DNA from 3 places in the Fictibacillus sp. WQ 8-8 genome. Region 2 is predicted to be linked to each of the others. Evidence: riboswitches for the same ligand, from Rfam matches in the RefSeq annotation. Region 2 holds a riboswitch; each other region holds the start of a gene.
What was found. Region 2 has a riboswitch for S-adenosylmethionine ahead of M1K46_RS25880 (Fur-regulated basic protein FbpA). Riboswitches for the same ligand answer to the same signal wherever they lie in the genome.

Region 1: linked by a shared signal. The riboswitch ahead of M1K46_RS00225 (methionine ABC transporter ATP-binding protein) and the one ahead of M1K46_RS25880 (Fur-regulated basic protein FbpA) in region 2 are both predicted to bind S-adenosylmethionine.
Region 3: linked by a shared signal. The riboswitch ahead of M1K46_RS14630 (homoserine dehydrogenase) and the one ahead of M1K46_RS25880 (Fur-regulated basic protein FbpA) in region 2 are both predicted to bind S-adenosylmethionine.

Annotation. Positions count from the first base shown of each region.
Region 1 is NZ_JAMXKG010000001.1:43,438-48,543, forward strand. Features, by position in the region: gene M1K46_RS00215 (MetQ/NlpA family ABC transporter substrate-binding protein) at 1-17, opposite strand, end outside; gene M1K46_RS00220 (methionine ABC transporter permease) at 48-713, opposite strand; gene M1K46_RS00225 (methionine ABC transporter ATP-binding protein) at 706-1,731, opposite strand; SAM riboswitch class I at 1,820-1,933, opposite strand; gene M1K46_RS00230 (hypothetical protein) at 2,055-2,357, opposite strand; gene M1K46_RS00235 (anti-sigma factor domain-containing protein) at 2,460-3,743, opposite strand; gene sigI (RNA polymerase sigma-I factor) at 3,875-4,621, opposite strand; gene M1K46_RS00245 (thioredoxin family protein) at 5,026-5,106, opposite strand, start outside.
Region 2 is NZ_JAMXKG010000009.1:128,815-133,920, reverse strand. Features, by position in the region: gene M1K46_RS19110 (M15 family metallopeptidase) at 1-333, opposite strand, end outside; gene M1K46_RS19105 (hypothetical protein) at 562-711, shown strand; gene M1K46_RS19100 (threonine synthase) at 1,053-2,261, shown strand; SAM riboswitch class I at 2,334-2,439, shown strand; gene M1K46_RS25880 (Fur-regulated basic protein FbpA) at 2,852-3,121, shown strand; gene M1K46_RS19090 (YhgE/Pip domain-containing protein) at 3,033-5,066, opposite strand.
Region 3 is NZ_JAMXKG010000006.1:83,583-88,688, reverse strand. Features, by position in the region: gene M1K46_RS14635 (undecaprenyldiphospho-muramoylpentapeptide beta-N-acetylglucosaminyltransferase) at 1-946, opposite strand, end outside; SAM riboswitch class I at 1,072-1,181, shown strand; SAM riboswitch class I at 1,282-1,390, shown strand; gene M1K46_RS14630 (homoserine dehydrogenase) at 1,501-2,766, shown strand; gene M1K46_RS14625 (endonuclease MutS2) at 3,269-5,106, shown strand, end outside.

The sequences.
Region 1 (5,106 bases), on a different contig from region 2:
GTAATGATTTTTTTCATGTTGTTCCTCCTGGTTGTGTAATTTAGATTTTAACGTTTATCAAGACGGCGAGTTACATTATCCCCAATAAACTGAATGATAAACACAATGATTAGAATGATAACAGTAGCGACAAATGTAACATCATTTTGCGTACGCTGGAAACCTTCAAGGAACGCCAAATTCCCGAGCCCGCCTGCTCCGACTACCCCCGCCATTGCTGTATAACCGACAAGCGCGATTGAAGTTACCGTTATCCCGGAAACTAATGCAGGAAGGCTTTCAGGGATCAAAACTTTAAAAATAATTTGAGCGTTGCTCGATCCCATCGATTTTGCCGCTTCGATTACCCCTTTATCAATCTCGCGAAGTGCAATCTCAACCATCCGGGCATAAAACGGTGCAGCTCCAATAATCAAAGCAGGCAATGCTGCATTGGCGCCAAGCATAGATCCCACTAACAAGAGTGTAAACGGAAGCAATAAAATGATCAGGATAATAAACGGAATGGAACGGAAGATATTTACGATCGCTGAAAAGACAAAATTTAAAAACCGATTCTCCCATAGGTTCCCTTTACCCGTTAAAAATAATGCTAATCCTAAAAGAAGACCTAAAATAAAAGTGGCAAGAACCGCAACAGCTGTCATGTACAGTGTTTGTCCGGTGGCACCCCACATTCCACTCCATTCCACATTCGGAAAAAGACTATTCATATGAGATCACCTCCACTTCTACTTTCTGCCCATTCATATAGGCTACCGCTTCCTGAATTTCGGTATCTGTTCCTTCCAGCTGGATGAACAACGTTCCATATGGCCCGTTTTGTGTTTGTGATACCTTACCCTGCAGGATATTCACCTGAACGTCAAATTTACGGATCACATCTGTAATAACGGGCTGTTCTGCACTTCCTCCAACAAAGGTAAGCTGTACAATTTGGCTCTGAGGTTTTTCAGATGCCAGCTGCTTGATCATGTCTGTCGTTTCTTCTGGCTCTGTTACTTGCTTAACAAAATCTTTTGTAATGGACTCTTTAGGTTGCCTGAATACTTCCAAAACCGGCCCTTGTTCCACTATTTTACCGTCTTCCATAACAGCGACCCGATGGCAGATCTTACGGATGACATGCATCTCATGTGTGATAAGAACAATGGTCAAGCCGAGCTTTTGATTGATCTCAACTAATAAATTAAGGATGCTGTCTGTTGTTTTCGGATCAAGGGCTGAAGTCGCCTCGTCACAGAGAAGAACTTTAGGGTTATTGGCCAGTGCACGTGCGATCCCGACTCTTTGCTTCTGTCCTCCACTCAATTGGGAAGGATACGATTCTCCGCGGCCCTCTAGTCCAACAAGTTTAATCAGTTCATCCACCCGCTTCAGGCGCTCTGTTTTCGGCACACCTGCAATCTCAAGTGGAAATGCAATGTTTTCCCTTACTGTTCTGGACCAAAGCAGATTGAAATGCTGAAATATCATGCTGATTTCCTGCCGAGCTTTTCGAAGCTCGTTGTTACTAAGTTTGGAAAGATTTTTTCCCGCAACGTTAACATCTCCGCTCGTCGGTCTTTCCAGCATGTTCAGCATTCGGATCAGTGTACTTTTACCTGCACCACTGTATCCAATAATCCCGAAAATTTCTCCTTGATCTATAGAAAGATCGACATGGTCAACTGCGTTTACAGCTCCGTCTTTCGTCTGAAAAATCTTTTTTACTGCGTCTAATGTTATCAAGAGACCGGATCCCTCACTTTCTGAAAAATAAAAAATGCCCTTCTGCCAGGTCATGAGCAGAAGGGCATAAAAATTTATATGCACCGTCATCTCATCTCCCAAAGCAGTTTGCTTTGCAGGATTTGGCACCTTTTCAAACAGGAAGCTGCTTAACGGTTGCCGGGTTTCATAGGGCCAGTCCCTCCACCACTCGCGATAAGAACGAATTTGTTATTCGTTATATAGTTAGCATTTCTTAACACGTTTCGAATTTTAACATCACCTTTATGGAGTGTCAATCCATAACTCCTGTTTTTTAGATAGAAGGACCCGATTCTTTTGGCTTAGGACTCCAATTTGCATAAAAACAGAAGAGATTCTAACTTAAGCTGTTCTCTGTATGTTCCCGTAAAAGTTACTCTTTTTATCCTGATTAAATCGCTCAGACGCTGCTGGCCTTCAAACACCTCATGCAAATCATCCATCCTGCCTGTAAGCATGGATATCCGTTCTGATCCGTTATACTTATTTACGAAGGAAAAACATAATCGTTCTCCGTCAGCCGTCACACTGGGAGTCTCCGTGCCTATCAGCGGCTGAAGGAAGGCCGTTTTTTGAACCTGTTCCTGCCAAAGAACCCAATCCATAAACATCCCCCTTTTAAAAACATGTATATCTTAATGTTCGGGAGATGGTTGGTGTCTTCCTTGATTTTTCCTTCGACAGTTTATTAAACGTAGTGTCGACTTTTAGCCAGCCTTTTTATGTATTTCTTTATTCATTTGTGCCTTTTTATGATTTTTCTGCAGTTCTTTTTTCCAGTACTTTTTTTCAGGCCGATGAACGGGAGAATTTTTCTGCTCTCTTTTTTCAAGCCTTTTCCCCTTATCCCATTTATGGTTTTCATGTTTATTCTTTTCATGAACATGCTGTTTCGGAGCAGTATTCAAATTAGTATTTTTCTTTGCTTGCTTGTTGTACATCGGCTGTTCGTGATGTTGCTTTGAAGAATGTGGTTTTACTTTTTTTGATTCATTTTTTTCTTTATCTTCAGCTTTACTGCGGCTTTTTCGATCTTCGTGCCTTTTGGTTTTTGGGACAGCACGTTTATTGTTTGGTTCTAGCTTGGGTTCAATCCTTTCTTCTTTGACTTCTTTTTTCGCATGTTCTTTTAGAGAAGAACTATGCAGGGAACTCGTCTTAATCTTTATGGGTTCAAGATTTCTATGATTGCGAAGAATTTTTTCTGAATGGTTTTTTTTAAAGCCGGATTCTTCCGGCTCTTCATGTACAGGTTTTATCTTTCTCTTTAGCTCGGTATAAGACATGTTCTTCACTTCATTAAGAGAAATGTTTTTATCTTTTCGTCTAGCATCCAAGTACATCATATATTTTCCGGATGATACCCCATTCTTTTGGGCAACATTCCGTTTATTTGTATTAATATTCTTTACCATGATGGCGGCTTTCGAATTATAGATGGATGCATTCCGTTTAATTGAAGATACAGTCTCATCCAATGCAGACAAAAGCTTGTCATTATTTTGGTTCACGATGGTTGTTCCGATCATGACATCCGGGTTTTTCTTCAGATATCCTTTGTTGTCATAAGCATTCAGCAAAGCTGAAGCAAAGTGGGAAAGGCTTATGTTTTTCTTTTGTTTTAATGATTGGAGAATTTCCCGTCCCTCAGCGTTATATGCTTTTACTTTTATGACTTGCAAGTCTTTGTTAACTCCTGCTTCGAGGCTGGGATTTACGTCAAAACTCACATAAGCCGCAACAGTATTGTCGTTGCGGCCCAGTGGATTTACTCCTGAAAATAAAACAAGTATAAGCAATGCTGCTATTGTAAGTGAAAGAGAAGGAAAAATAAATTGGCGTGTTCTGCTTTTTGAAAAACTTGAAACGCTGTATTCCATACCTACCACCGGATGCTTTCCGCGTGGTACCTTAACGGTGATGAAACAACCGTCTTTCGTTAATAGGACGGCTTTCCCTTTCTTAACTTCCATTAAAATTCCATTCTTCATCCCACATATCCCTCCTGCTAGGCGAAGGATCTGCTTCGTATCATAACCATCATGGGTTTTGCTGCTCTCTTGCTTTGCTTATTTATTACGATGTCCCCACGAGTAATTACAACCGTTTAACTTCCCCTTATTTAAGGCTGAATATAAGACTTTAACGCTTTAAAGTCCCCTAGATATATTAGCGATACCGCTATTATATATTTTCGATTTCTCTCTATTGTTTTACGACTGCAGGAAACCATACTTAACAAATCTTTTATAGGAAGTTGTTTTTTTTCCAATAAAAATTCAGCCATTTCCTGGTTTTCCACTAACAAACGAGCGATTTCTTTAGCGTTTTCCCTTGCATCCACATGCTTAGGGCAATGTTTGCTTAACACTTTAAAATTAAGGCTGAAATCCTTCAGCAGTTTTTGATACTCTTCGATTTCATACACGCGGTTCTCTGCCTGGATCTTTTCTTCGTAATGTTCCATGGCAGCTTTTTGTTCTGCGTAGCTGTCCTCGACACGGCCTTCTTCATCTTCCTCATCCGGCTGCAAATAAATCAGACGGTTCTGTCTAACTTCTTTTCGGATATAGTCGATAACCCTGCGGCGGATTACCATGTCAGCAAAGGAAAGAAAACGGCTTCCTTGTCCTTCTTGATATTGATCAATGGCTTCATTGAAAGCGTAAAGACCTACACTAAATTCATCCATCGTACGATCTATATATTGACTGCAAACTTTTGAAGTCACTTTTTTAATAAATGGCTGGTAAGCTTCGATCAGCTCATTTCTTAAGGAATCATTTCCTCTTTGAATTCTTAGTACTTTATCCTCAATGTTAATGAGTGGTGTGCTGTTACGAATAGTTGGTACAAATGCAGTAGACATAGTTTCACCTCTTAAATCCAGGTTGTATTGTACTTTTGGATAAAATGATCATACATTCCAAAAGTCGACAGGAGCAAACATATTTCAAGCTCTCCTATACATTTATACCATTGATTCGTAGGTTTGTAGGATACAGTTGTATAACAATGTTACAGGACTTATAACAATTGTAATGTTTTTGTCACGTTCCTGAAAAGGATAATTTTTGCAGTCTTGACCCATAAATCGTTCGGAAGCGGTAACTTGCTTGCTATTACTGCTGTTTGGAGATATCGTTTCATTTTGTTGCACCTGAATCGTTCTGTAAAATTTATTACACATTTCTTCTTTATTTTACCACATAAACCATGTATTACATTTAAAAAATACCCCCTAAAAACAAAAAAAGACACAATCCGTGTCTTTTACAGGTACTTTTTTACGTTTTGATACAAAAAATCAACAGATTGCATGGCATAAATCTTCTTTACGGCAATGCCCCTGTG
Region 2 (5,106 bases):
GTCCTTTTGAGCTGGCGGTTTTGGCTTTTTATTCTGATCCTGCGAAGGCTCGCCCGGTTCATTTTTTTTCTTATCCTGATCTTTTTTCGGTTCAGGATCCTGGCTTACATTGCCGTTATTGTTCTTGTTTTCGCCGTTCTTTTTGTTTTCATCAGAAGGTGTGTTTTTATTATCATTTTTTTTCGTCGGTTCATTCTTTTTATGTGCCTCATGTTCATGTTTTTCCGTTTTATGAGACGTATTATCTTTTTGGGTTTGATCATCATTGGAACAGCCGGCAAAAAGAGCCAGACTTAATGCAAATGCAACTCCTGAAACTAACCTTTTCTTCATATGTAAAACTTCCTTTCAAAATTGCGTTGTTGATTCCGACTTCTAATTATAACTGAAGTTTCCCTGTGAAACAAAGGATGAAACTGAATATTATATGAACATATCATAGTACAATGAACCAATCCGTTAAACATTCATAAAATAAAATATTAAAAAAATTAGATAAATAGGTTTCAGGCTTGTAAGTGCCGGGTATAGATTTAGAAAACTGGTAAGGAGGGATGGACAATGGATATGAATCAAGTTGCGCAGCCTATTTCGAAGCCCATGACCCAGTCCGTTCTGAAGCAGCCGCTATTGCTGGCAGCAGGAACATCTAAAAAACCAGACGAAGATCGAAAACCAGAGTATGAATTAACGTTTTTGAATCCAAACTGATTTTTCTAGGAGATTGTACTGATGTTGAACTAAAAAGCCTGGACTCATATGAATAGAGTTCAGGCTATTTATTTTGTCTTGAGATAAGATATGATGGATATATATTACATAAAAGGGAGTGATGTGATGGTTCTGAAATTGAAGGGAGTTATTAAAACGGGTGAACACATCAACGGGAAGTTATACCTTAGTTGACTTATCAGAATACCTGCATTAAAATTTTACACAATAGAATAAATTGCTGATCAGAAAACTGAAGGCACCGCTATGCATGTTATTCCTTATGCACAGCGGTGCCTTTTTGCTGTCCTTTTCTGGTGAGGGAATATTGGAGGTATGTTATGTCTTTCAGCTATGTCAGCCATCTTGAATGTCCAAAGTGCGGCAACATCTATGCTCATCACGAACCTAATCAATTGTGCCAGTGCGGTTCCCCCCTTCTCGTAAACTATGATTTAGAGGAACTGAAAAATGAGAATGAAATTATTAATAAGGAGAGGAATGATCTTTGGAGGTACCATAAGCTTCTTCCTGTTATAGACCCAGATCATGTGGTATCACTGGGAGAGGGGATGACTCCTTTATTATCCATGCCTGCTCTCGGTGAGAAGCTTGGAATTGCAAATCTGCTCATGAAAGATGAGGGCATGGTACCTACCGGGTCTTTTAAGGCCAGGGGAGCGGCAGTCGGCGTTTCAAAAGCCAGAGAGCTCGGTATTACCCGGCTTGCCATGCCGACCAATGGCAACGCAGGAGCCGCCTGGTCACTCTATTGTGCAAGGGCCGGCATAAAGCCGTACATCGTTATGCCAGTGGATGCCCCAGTCATTACGAGAAAAGAAGTGGCGATTTCAGGTGCAGAGCTCTTTCTTGTGAACGGCCTGATCAGTGATGCCGGAAAAATTGTCGCGTCCCTTGTGAAGGAAGGAGGTTTCTATGATGCTTCCACATTAAAAGAACCTTACCGGATTGAAGGCAAGAAAACGATGGGGTATGAAATTTTAGAACAATGCGGAAGCGAGCCACCTGATGTTATTTTATATCCAACAGGCGGAGGAGTGGGGCTGATTGGCATATATAAAGCATTGAAAGAATTCAGGGAACTGGGCTTATTTAAAGGAAGCAGACTGCCGCGTTTAGTCGCTGTCCAGGCTGAAGGATGTGCACCGATCGTAAAAGCATGGGAAGAACACAAGAGTGAATCGGAGTTCTGGGAAAATTCTGAGACAGCCGCTTTTGGTATCAATGTTCCAAAAGCGATCGGAGATTTTCTTGTCCTTGAAGCACTTTATGAAACGGATGGATGCGCCGTTGCCGTTTCAGAAGATGAAATTAGCTTTACTCAGCGCCAAACTGCAGAGCTTGAAGGAAGTTTTATTTGTCCGGAAGGAGCGGCTGTGTTTGCCGCCTCAAAACGATTGAGGGAAAATGGCTGGATCAAAGCAGATGAAAAGGTGATATGCCTAAATACTGGGCAGGGGATTAAATACCCTGATTCGGTTTCTGTAGATCCTCCCGTTTTAGAGCCTGGAGAAATCATTCGAAAATAAAATGAGTTATTGTCTTGACAATAAGATGGAAATCCCTATAATTGAATCCAATAGAATACATTTATCTTATATTTCTTATTTAGAGAGGTGGAGGGATCTGGCCCTTTGAAGCCTCGGCAGCGGACTCAATTATGAGCACTGTGCCAATTCCACAAGCAAAACGCTTGAATGATAAGAAGAGTATAACTTACGATGGCGATTCAACCTCTTCTTGTGCGTATTTTTGCTTCCGCAAGAAGAGGTTTTTATTTATGCAAAAAAACCAACTAATTCACTGTGAAATATAAGGATTGCTGATTGGTCAACCAAAGGCGCTTCATCATGAAAATGACGGCGGTTATTTTTTTGTTAAAAGCTTTATTAGTAAACGTAGTTGTTTTTTTGTGGGGTGTGATTGAACCGCCCTCTGCTTTTCGGGCGTTTCATTTGTTTCACAAATCAGCAGGCTCTTATCATCGCCAGCTATCACACACACCTTACTGTATAAAAAGGACTTGAGGGTCTCTTTCAAGCATCAGTATGCGATGCACAATAGGAAAGAAAATCAACAATGTGCTTTAAAAAAGCCTTGTAAAAAAGGAGGGATTGTTTTGGAAAATCAACTAAGAAGAGCTGTGGAAAGCAAACGAAATCAGCTGATCAATAAACTCATCAATATGGGCATTTATAAAAAAGATGAGCTTCATTTATTTCAGCTGACACTCTCTGATCTTGAAGAGGAGTATGCAAAGGCAGTAGGCGGCAAGAACAGCCGCAGGCTAAATAAACCACTCATTGAAGTATTCTTGCTTTTTTCGCGCCTGCTCCCCTTCTATTCTGTATTCGCTGCAACGGTTTTCTTAAAAACAGGGCAGCAATAAGAAAAACAGCGGGGAAAAGCAGCAGATGATACAAGTCAGACAGTACAACTTCTCTAATCATTCCCCCGGTTGCTTCTCGCAGTAAACTGACTCCATACGTAAACGGCATATACGGATTAAGCTTTTGAAAGAAGGAAGAGGTCATTGTCACAGGAAATGTTCCGCCTGAACTTGAAAACTGCAGAACGAGAAAAATAACCGACAGGCCTTTACCCACATTTCCAAAGATGGAAACGAGCGTATACGTTAGTATGACAAAGACGATGCTCAGGAACATGGCAAATAAAACAAACCATGTTTTGTCCACAATGTAGGAATGGATAATGAACAGGTCACCAAGAGATACGACAAGCCCCTGCAGCATGCCGATCGTTGCAAAAGTCATCAGCCTCCCAAAATAAAAAGAAAGCGGTGAAACCTCTCCTTTACTTGGAACTTCACCTACTTTAAGAGAAGAGATGAGCAGCATTCCTCCCACCCAAAGCGCAAGTAAGGTGTAGAAGGGAGTCATGGCTGAGCCGTAATTAGGAATCGGAAAAATTTTATTCTCCTTCAACGTGATAGGAGAGGCCAGAAAATCACTTTCCTTTTGAGCATCGTTCTTTAACGCTTTAATGATATCTCTCAAATTATTGCTGCGTTCAAAATCCCTGATTTTATCTGCCGTACGTGTGATTGATTTCTCCATGGCGGGCAAGTCTTTTTCTGCAAATATAGCGGCCCTGTGGATTGCTTGTTCTATTTGGGGAAGCTGGGTATCCATCAATATCCCTGCTTTTTGAATATCTTGTTTGACACCCGGCCAATCGTTCCTCATAAAATCTGCTGCCTGTTGGATTTTCTGTTCTTGTGCGGGCCAGTCCTGTTGAGCAAATAAAGAAAGCTTCTGCAGAGGTTCAGTGTATGAGTCTGCACGGCCAGAAAGGATTTCTTTGTTCTGCTGGACGGTGTTTTTAAGCTGATGCAATTCTTCTTTGATCGCTTCTAATTCATCAGGCTGGTATGAGATATCCGGGTTAGTTTTTTGTGCTGCGTTTCCTTTTGAGATCGCTTTATCTGCGGCTGTCTCTAGGTCAGTCAGTGAGCGTTCAAGATTCCCTGCCGTGTCATCTGCAGTTTGAAGTTTTAACAGATTATCCTGAAGAGGAGCCAACTGGTCGAACACCACTTTGATCTTAGGCAGACTTTCTTCCGTTTTAAGGATAACAGCCCCCAGCTTATCGATGTCGTGCACGTTTTTTTGAAACTCTTGGATCATACCCGCTCTTTTTTTTAACTCATTCATTTTTTTATCAAGCGAGATGATACGGTCTCCCATCTGATTGATTTGAGAAAACTCTTTTTCCAGAGAAAATATCTTCTGTTCAAAGCTGAGTATCGTTGGCATTTCTTTTTCTAACGTCATGCCAGCTTCGTTAAATTTTTTAAAGATGGCGTTTCCTACACTCTTCGTGAAATTGTCGCTAACCTGGTTGATAACAGTGGAAACTCCTGACTGGGTGATCTTAGGTGATACAGCATTGATTTTTTCGTTTACTGTATATACGATTTCAGGTTTTTCAGGATTTTCACTCGCGATGCTTGAAATCTTTTGTGAAAAATCACGTGGAATGAAGAGACTGGCATAATACTTCCCTTTCACCACTCCATCATGAGCGGTGTCTTTATCCACAAAGGTCCATCCTAGCTTATGATTGTTCTTTAAATTTCTTACGACTTGACGTCCGATATTAATGTGCTCATCCTGCAACAGGGCTCCTGTATCTTCATTCGTGATGGCAATCTTTATGCCTGATGTGTTTTCATAGGGATCCCACATGGCCTTAATATTCACCCAGGCATAAACAGATGGCAGTACAATTAACCCAAAGATCAGCAGAGCTGCAGAGGGAATTGTCAAAATGTCTTTCCAATCCAAGAAATAAACGCGGAACATATTTTTCATCGTCACAAATCCTTTTCAAAGCAATTTAATGAAGATAGCA
Region 3 (5,106 bases), on a different contig from region 2:
GGGATTCAGCAGTCAGGTCTTCTTCAAACAGAACTTCGCAATAGCCTTGTTTTTCAAATGATCGGGCATTTTCAATTTGATCTCCGCGGCTTGCTTCTTTTGAGAGTGGAATGAGAAGCATTGGCTTTCTCAGTGACAAAAACTCAAAGATAGAATTAGAGCCTGCTCTTGAAATGACAAAATCCGTTGCTGCAAGGATATCTGCGAGCTCATCCGATACATATTCGAACTGGATGTAGCCTTTTTTCAGAATGGAAGAATCCTTCTGGCCTTTTCCGCAAAGATGAATGATTTGAAAGCGGGGAAGCAGAGCGTCAAGGCTTAATCTTACGGCCTCATTTATTTTTTTTGATCCGAGACTTCCTCCCATGATCAAGATGATCGGTTTACCAGGAGTCAAACCACAGAAAGCTCTCCCCTTGACTGCGATCCCTTCATGCAGCTCCTTACGGATAACAGCACCCGCGTATACCGTTTTTTCCCTTGGAAGATGATCAGTGGTTTCGGGGAACGTTGTACACACTTTGTTAGCGAAGGGGAGTGAAAGACGGTTTGCAAGCCCTGGACTAAGATCGGATTCATGGGTCACAATTGGCACCTTGTTCATCCGGCTGCCGAGGATTACGGGAACGGATACGAAACCACCCTTTGAAAAGACCACGTCTGGTTTTATGGTCTTGATGAGCCGAAATGCTTCAAATGCTCCTTGCATGACACGGAACGGATCTTTAAAATTGTTCCAGTCAAAATAGCGCCTTAGTTTACCAGTAGAGATGCTGTAATAGCGGACGCCTTCGATGGTTTCTGTCAGTTGCCGTTCAATTCCTCCTTTTGAACCGATATAGCTGACTTCCCAGCCTTCTTTTAAGAACAAAGGAATCAGAGCCAGGTTAACAGAAACGTGCCCGGTGGAACCTCCCCCTGTGAATACGATTTTCTTGCCCAAACCTTCCACCCCTTTTATTTATGTGTTTCTATCATACCAAAAATAATCTGCAATGATTCCAGAAATATCTGAATAATGGTTGACGCTCTCCTGTCTGCCGTGATAGAGTAAGACTAATTTAATGAAGCTTATCAAGAGCGGCGGAGGGAAAGGCCCAATGAAGCCCGGCAACCTTCAAGTATTCTACTTGAAAAGGTGCTAAATCCTTCAAAGGTAAAACTTTGGGAGATAAGAGACGGATCGGAACCATACAGCTCTCTTATCTTCGTGATAAGGGGGTTTTTTGTACTAAAAAAATAAAGTGCTACATAACATGTTTCAATCTCATGATAATACTCTTATCCAGAGCGGCGGAGGGAAAGGCCCGATGAAGCCCGGCAACCTTCAAGTATTCTACTTGAAAAGGTGCTACTACCTGCAGGAAAGAACCCTGGATGATAAGAGGAGGCCGGACTGCAGACCTCTTCTTTAGAAAGAGGTTTTTTCTTTTGCCATCATACAGATACCATTCATCCACTAATAAAAAATTTACTTTTGCAGAAGGAGTGATTATGTTGAAAGAATTAAAAATAGCACTGCTGGGGCTGGGGACTGTAGGATCCGGCGTATATACATCCATCATGGATAGAAAAGGTGCTTTAGAAGAATTGCTGGGTCATCGTCTGAAGCTGTCCAGTATTTTGATTAAGGATTCTTCCAAAGCAAGGCCTTTCGTAAAGGGGGTACCGTTGACGTCCGAATTCGAGAAGGCGATCGGGGAAGAAGTGCCTGATGTGGTCATTGAGGCGATTGGCGGAATCGAGCCTGCACGGTCTTACATCATACAATCACTTGAAGCGGGATGCCATGTGATTTCTGCGAATAAAGATTTGATTGCCCGGCATGGAGAAGAATTAACAGAGCGTGCTGCCGCAAAGGGTGTCCGTTTTGTCTATGAAGCGAGCGTAGGCGGAGGAATACCGATTTTGAGAACATTGAGGGAGCTTTTAAGAATCAATCGGATTCAGCATGTAGAAGCCATTTTAAATGGAACGTCCAACTTCATTCTTTCGTACATGAGAACGACAGGTTCCTCGTTTGAAGAAGCGCTGGAACTGGCACAGAAAAAAGGATATGCAGAGCCGGATCCGACAAATGACATCGAAGGCTTGGACGCATTTTACAAAGCGATGGTGCTGAGCAAATGGATTTATGGCGTGCAGCCATCCTGGGAAGAAGTGCAGGTGGAGGGGATTGGAAATGTGCTTCTTGAGGAGATTCAACTGGCTGAGCAGCTGGGGCTTCGGCTGAAGCATCTCGTTCTTTTAAACGATAGACTTGATCTCCAGGTACAGCCTGTATTTGTGGATAGCGATCATCCGCTGTATGGTGTGGAAGGCGTGGACAATGCCGTCCGTATTCAGACAGACCTTCTCGGCTGTTTGACCTTGCAAGGGCCGGGAGCTGGTGCAGAAGCAACAGCAAGTGCCATTGTGGAAGACTTATTATCGATCTATGAAACTAGGGAAGTATATAGAAACAAACCGGCTGTATCAGAACTCTGCCCTAAGAAACAAGAACAAGAGGTGAATACCTACCTTCTCGTCGGTGAAAAAATTGATTTTACAAAGGAAAGGGTTTCAGCAATTGAAAGGCATGGAATCATTTTAGACCGGACTTCTCTTCGTTTTCAGCATACTTCCCTTGCTGCCCTGCTTTATGAAGGACCGCTCCCTCTAGAACAGGAGGATGAGTTTATTCCAGTGAACAGCATCTATCCGGTCCGTCTGTCAAAAAGCGGCAAGGGGGCAGAGAAAGAAAAGGTGCCGGTGGCAGAATAGAAGACAGGAATATCCGTGGAGAGTCGGCTCTCTGCGGATTTTTTTACCCATCATGTTGACAAAGGAAAGGGTTTTACATATGATGGAAGTAACAAAAGGAAGGGAGTTGTGTGGATGAGTGTTCACGTTCTTAACTAAGCGAATTGGATAGTTGGAGCAAAAAGGCCGTGCTTGAAGCGGTTGTATTCTAGATGTCTTTTTGCGGCCACCAATAGTTAAGAACAGCGGTCAGCATACAACATTATCATTTTCGTGTACGTATTTTGTGCAACGAACGATGCCGCGCTCTTTGGGCGTATTTTTTTATGCTTTTTACAGCTTCCATAAGTCAGGGGACAGCTGTATGGAGAGGCGTATCCTTCCACACGAAAATTGATAACAGGCAGAAATGGCGGCGGTCCATTTCTGCCTTTTTTTATTGCATGATCTGGCCCTGTTCCCGGGAAAGGGGGAACTGTTTTATAGATTAGTTATTCGAAAAAATATGAGGAGGCAACTACCTTTGAACACCCATACAATTAACATGCTCGAATTTAATAAAATTACAGAAACATTATCTGCGTATGGATTAAACGAGAGTACAAAAAGAAAAATTTTAGAGCTAATGCCCTCTGGACAGATCACAATCATTAAGAATTGGCTAAGAGAGACGACGGAAGCGGCAGCAATTCTTAGAAAGTCTTCAAGCGTTCCTATTGCGAACTTGAACGGGATCGACCATGTGATGACGATTCCAGATAAAGGCCTTCTCTTAAGCCCTGAACAGCTGCAGCTTATTTGCGGGCTTGCAGAAAACGTAGAGCGTTTGCAGCGGTATATGAAGGACAAAGAATTTCTTGCACCAACTGTGTCTGCTTATGCTTACTCCCTGTTTGAACTGAAAGACCTCAAATCTGAAATTCAGCGCTGTATCCGTAACGGAAGAGTGGATGACGGAGCCAGCAAGCCGCTTGAAAAAGTAAGAAAGAGGATGCTTGCCTGTGAGGAAAAAATCAAAGCAAAGCTGGATCATATGCTAAAGTCACCGGCCTATCGGGATATGCTTCAGGAACCAATGATTTCGGTGAGAGACGGAAGGTATGCCATTCCTGTAAAAAGTAAATTTAAACGGAGCATGGATGGGCAGATCATTGATTCCTCTTCCAGCGGATCCACCGTTTTTATTGAACCGAAAGATGTCCGCAAGCTGCAGGATGAGCTTCAGCTTCTGCAGGCAGAGGAAGACATCGAAACAGCAAGGGTGCTGGGCAGATTAACAGGTCTGGTTGCAGGCTGCAAACATGAGATCTCAGTTAATATTGAAGGGATGCTTCATTATGATTTTATTTTTGCCAAAGCCAAATACAGCATCGCTCTTGATGGCAGAGAGGTTTCACTTAATCGTGAAAAACGGACCATTATCCATGAAGGAAGGCATCCGCTGCTCGGAAGCCATGCTGTTCCTTTGAACTTCCGACTCGGTGAAAACTATGGAGCACTCGTTATTACGGGTCCGAATACCGGCGGAAAGACGGTAGCCATAAAAACGGCAGGACTGCTGACGCTGATGGTTCAGTCGGGGCTTCATATTCCTGCAGGAAAGGGGAGCGAGTTTGGAATCTATTCAGAGGTGCTGACAGATATCGGTGACCATCAGAACATTGAACAGTCGCTGAGCACATTTTCGGCGCATATGACGAACATTATCTCCATCCTTCAGAAGGCCGGTCCTGATACGCTTGTCATCCTCGATGAACTTGGTGCAGGAACCGATCCTGCTGAGGGAATGGGGCTGGCTGTAGCCATTCTTGAAGACTTGTTTGAGAGAGGCGCTTCCATTCTAGCCACGACCCATTACAGTGAGATTAAAGATTTTGCTTATCTTACTCCAGGATTTGAGAACGCATCGATGGCTTTTAACCTCGAATCTCTAAAGCCGCTTTATGAGCTGAAGATTGGGGAAGCTGGTGAAAGCCAGGCCTTTTCCATCGCGTGGAAGCTGGGTCTCGAACAAAAGCTGATCACAAGGGCAAAACAAATAACGAGCAAAGAGGTTTCAGAAAAGAAAGAGAGCACTATGTTCGATTTACTGCATGTAGAAGCACAAACGCAAATGATAAGGAAAAGAAGAGAAGCAGAAGAAGGGAGAAACCGCAAGATACGAGAAGCAGAAAAGAAAACGGAAGAAAAACCGGAAGCCCGGACGTTCGAAGTGGGGGATCGGGTGTATGTATCCAGTTTAAAAACGGCGGGCATCATCTGTTCGGAAGAAGATAAAAGAGGAGAATACGAAGTGATTGTCCAAGGAGAAAAGGTGAAGATCCATAAGCTTCGCCTCACCCTCCATATTTCAAGAACCGA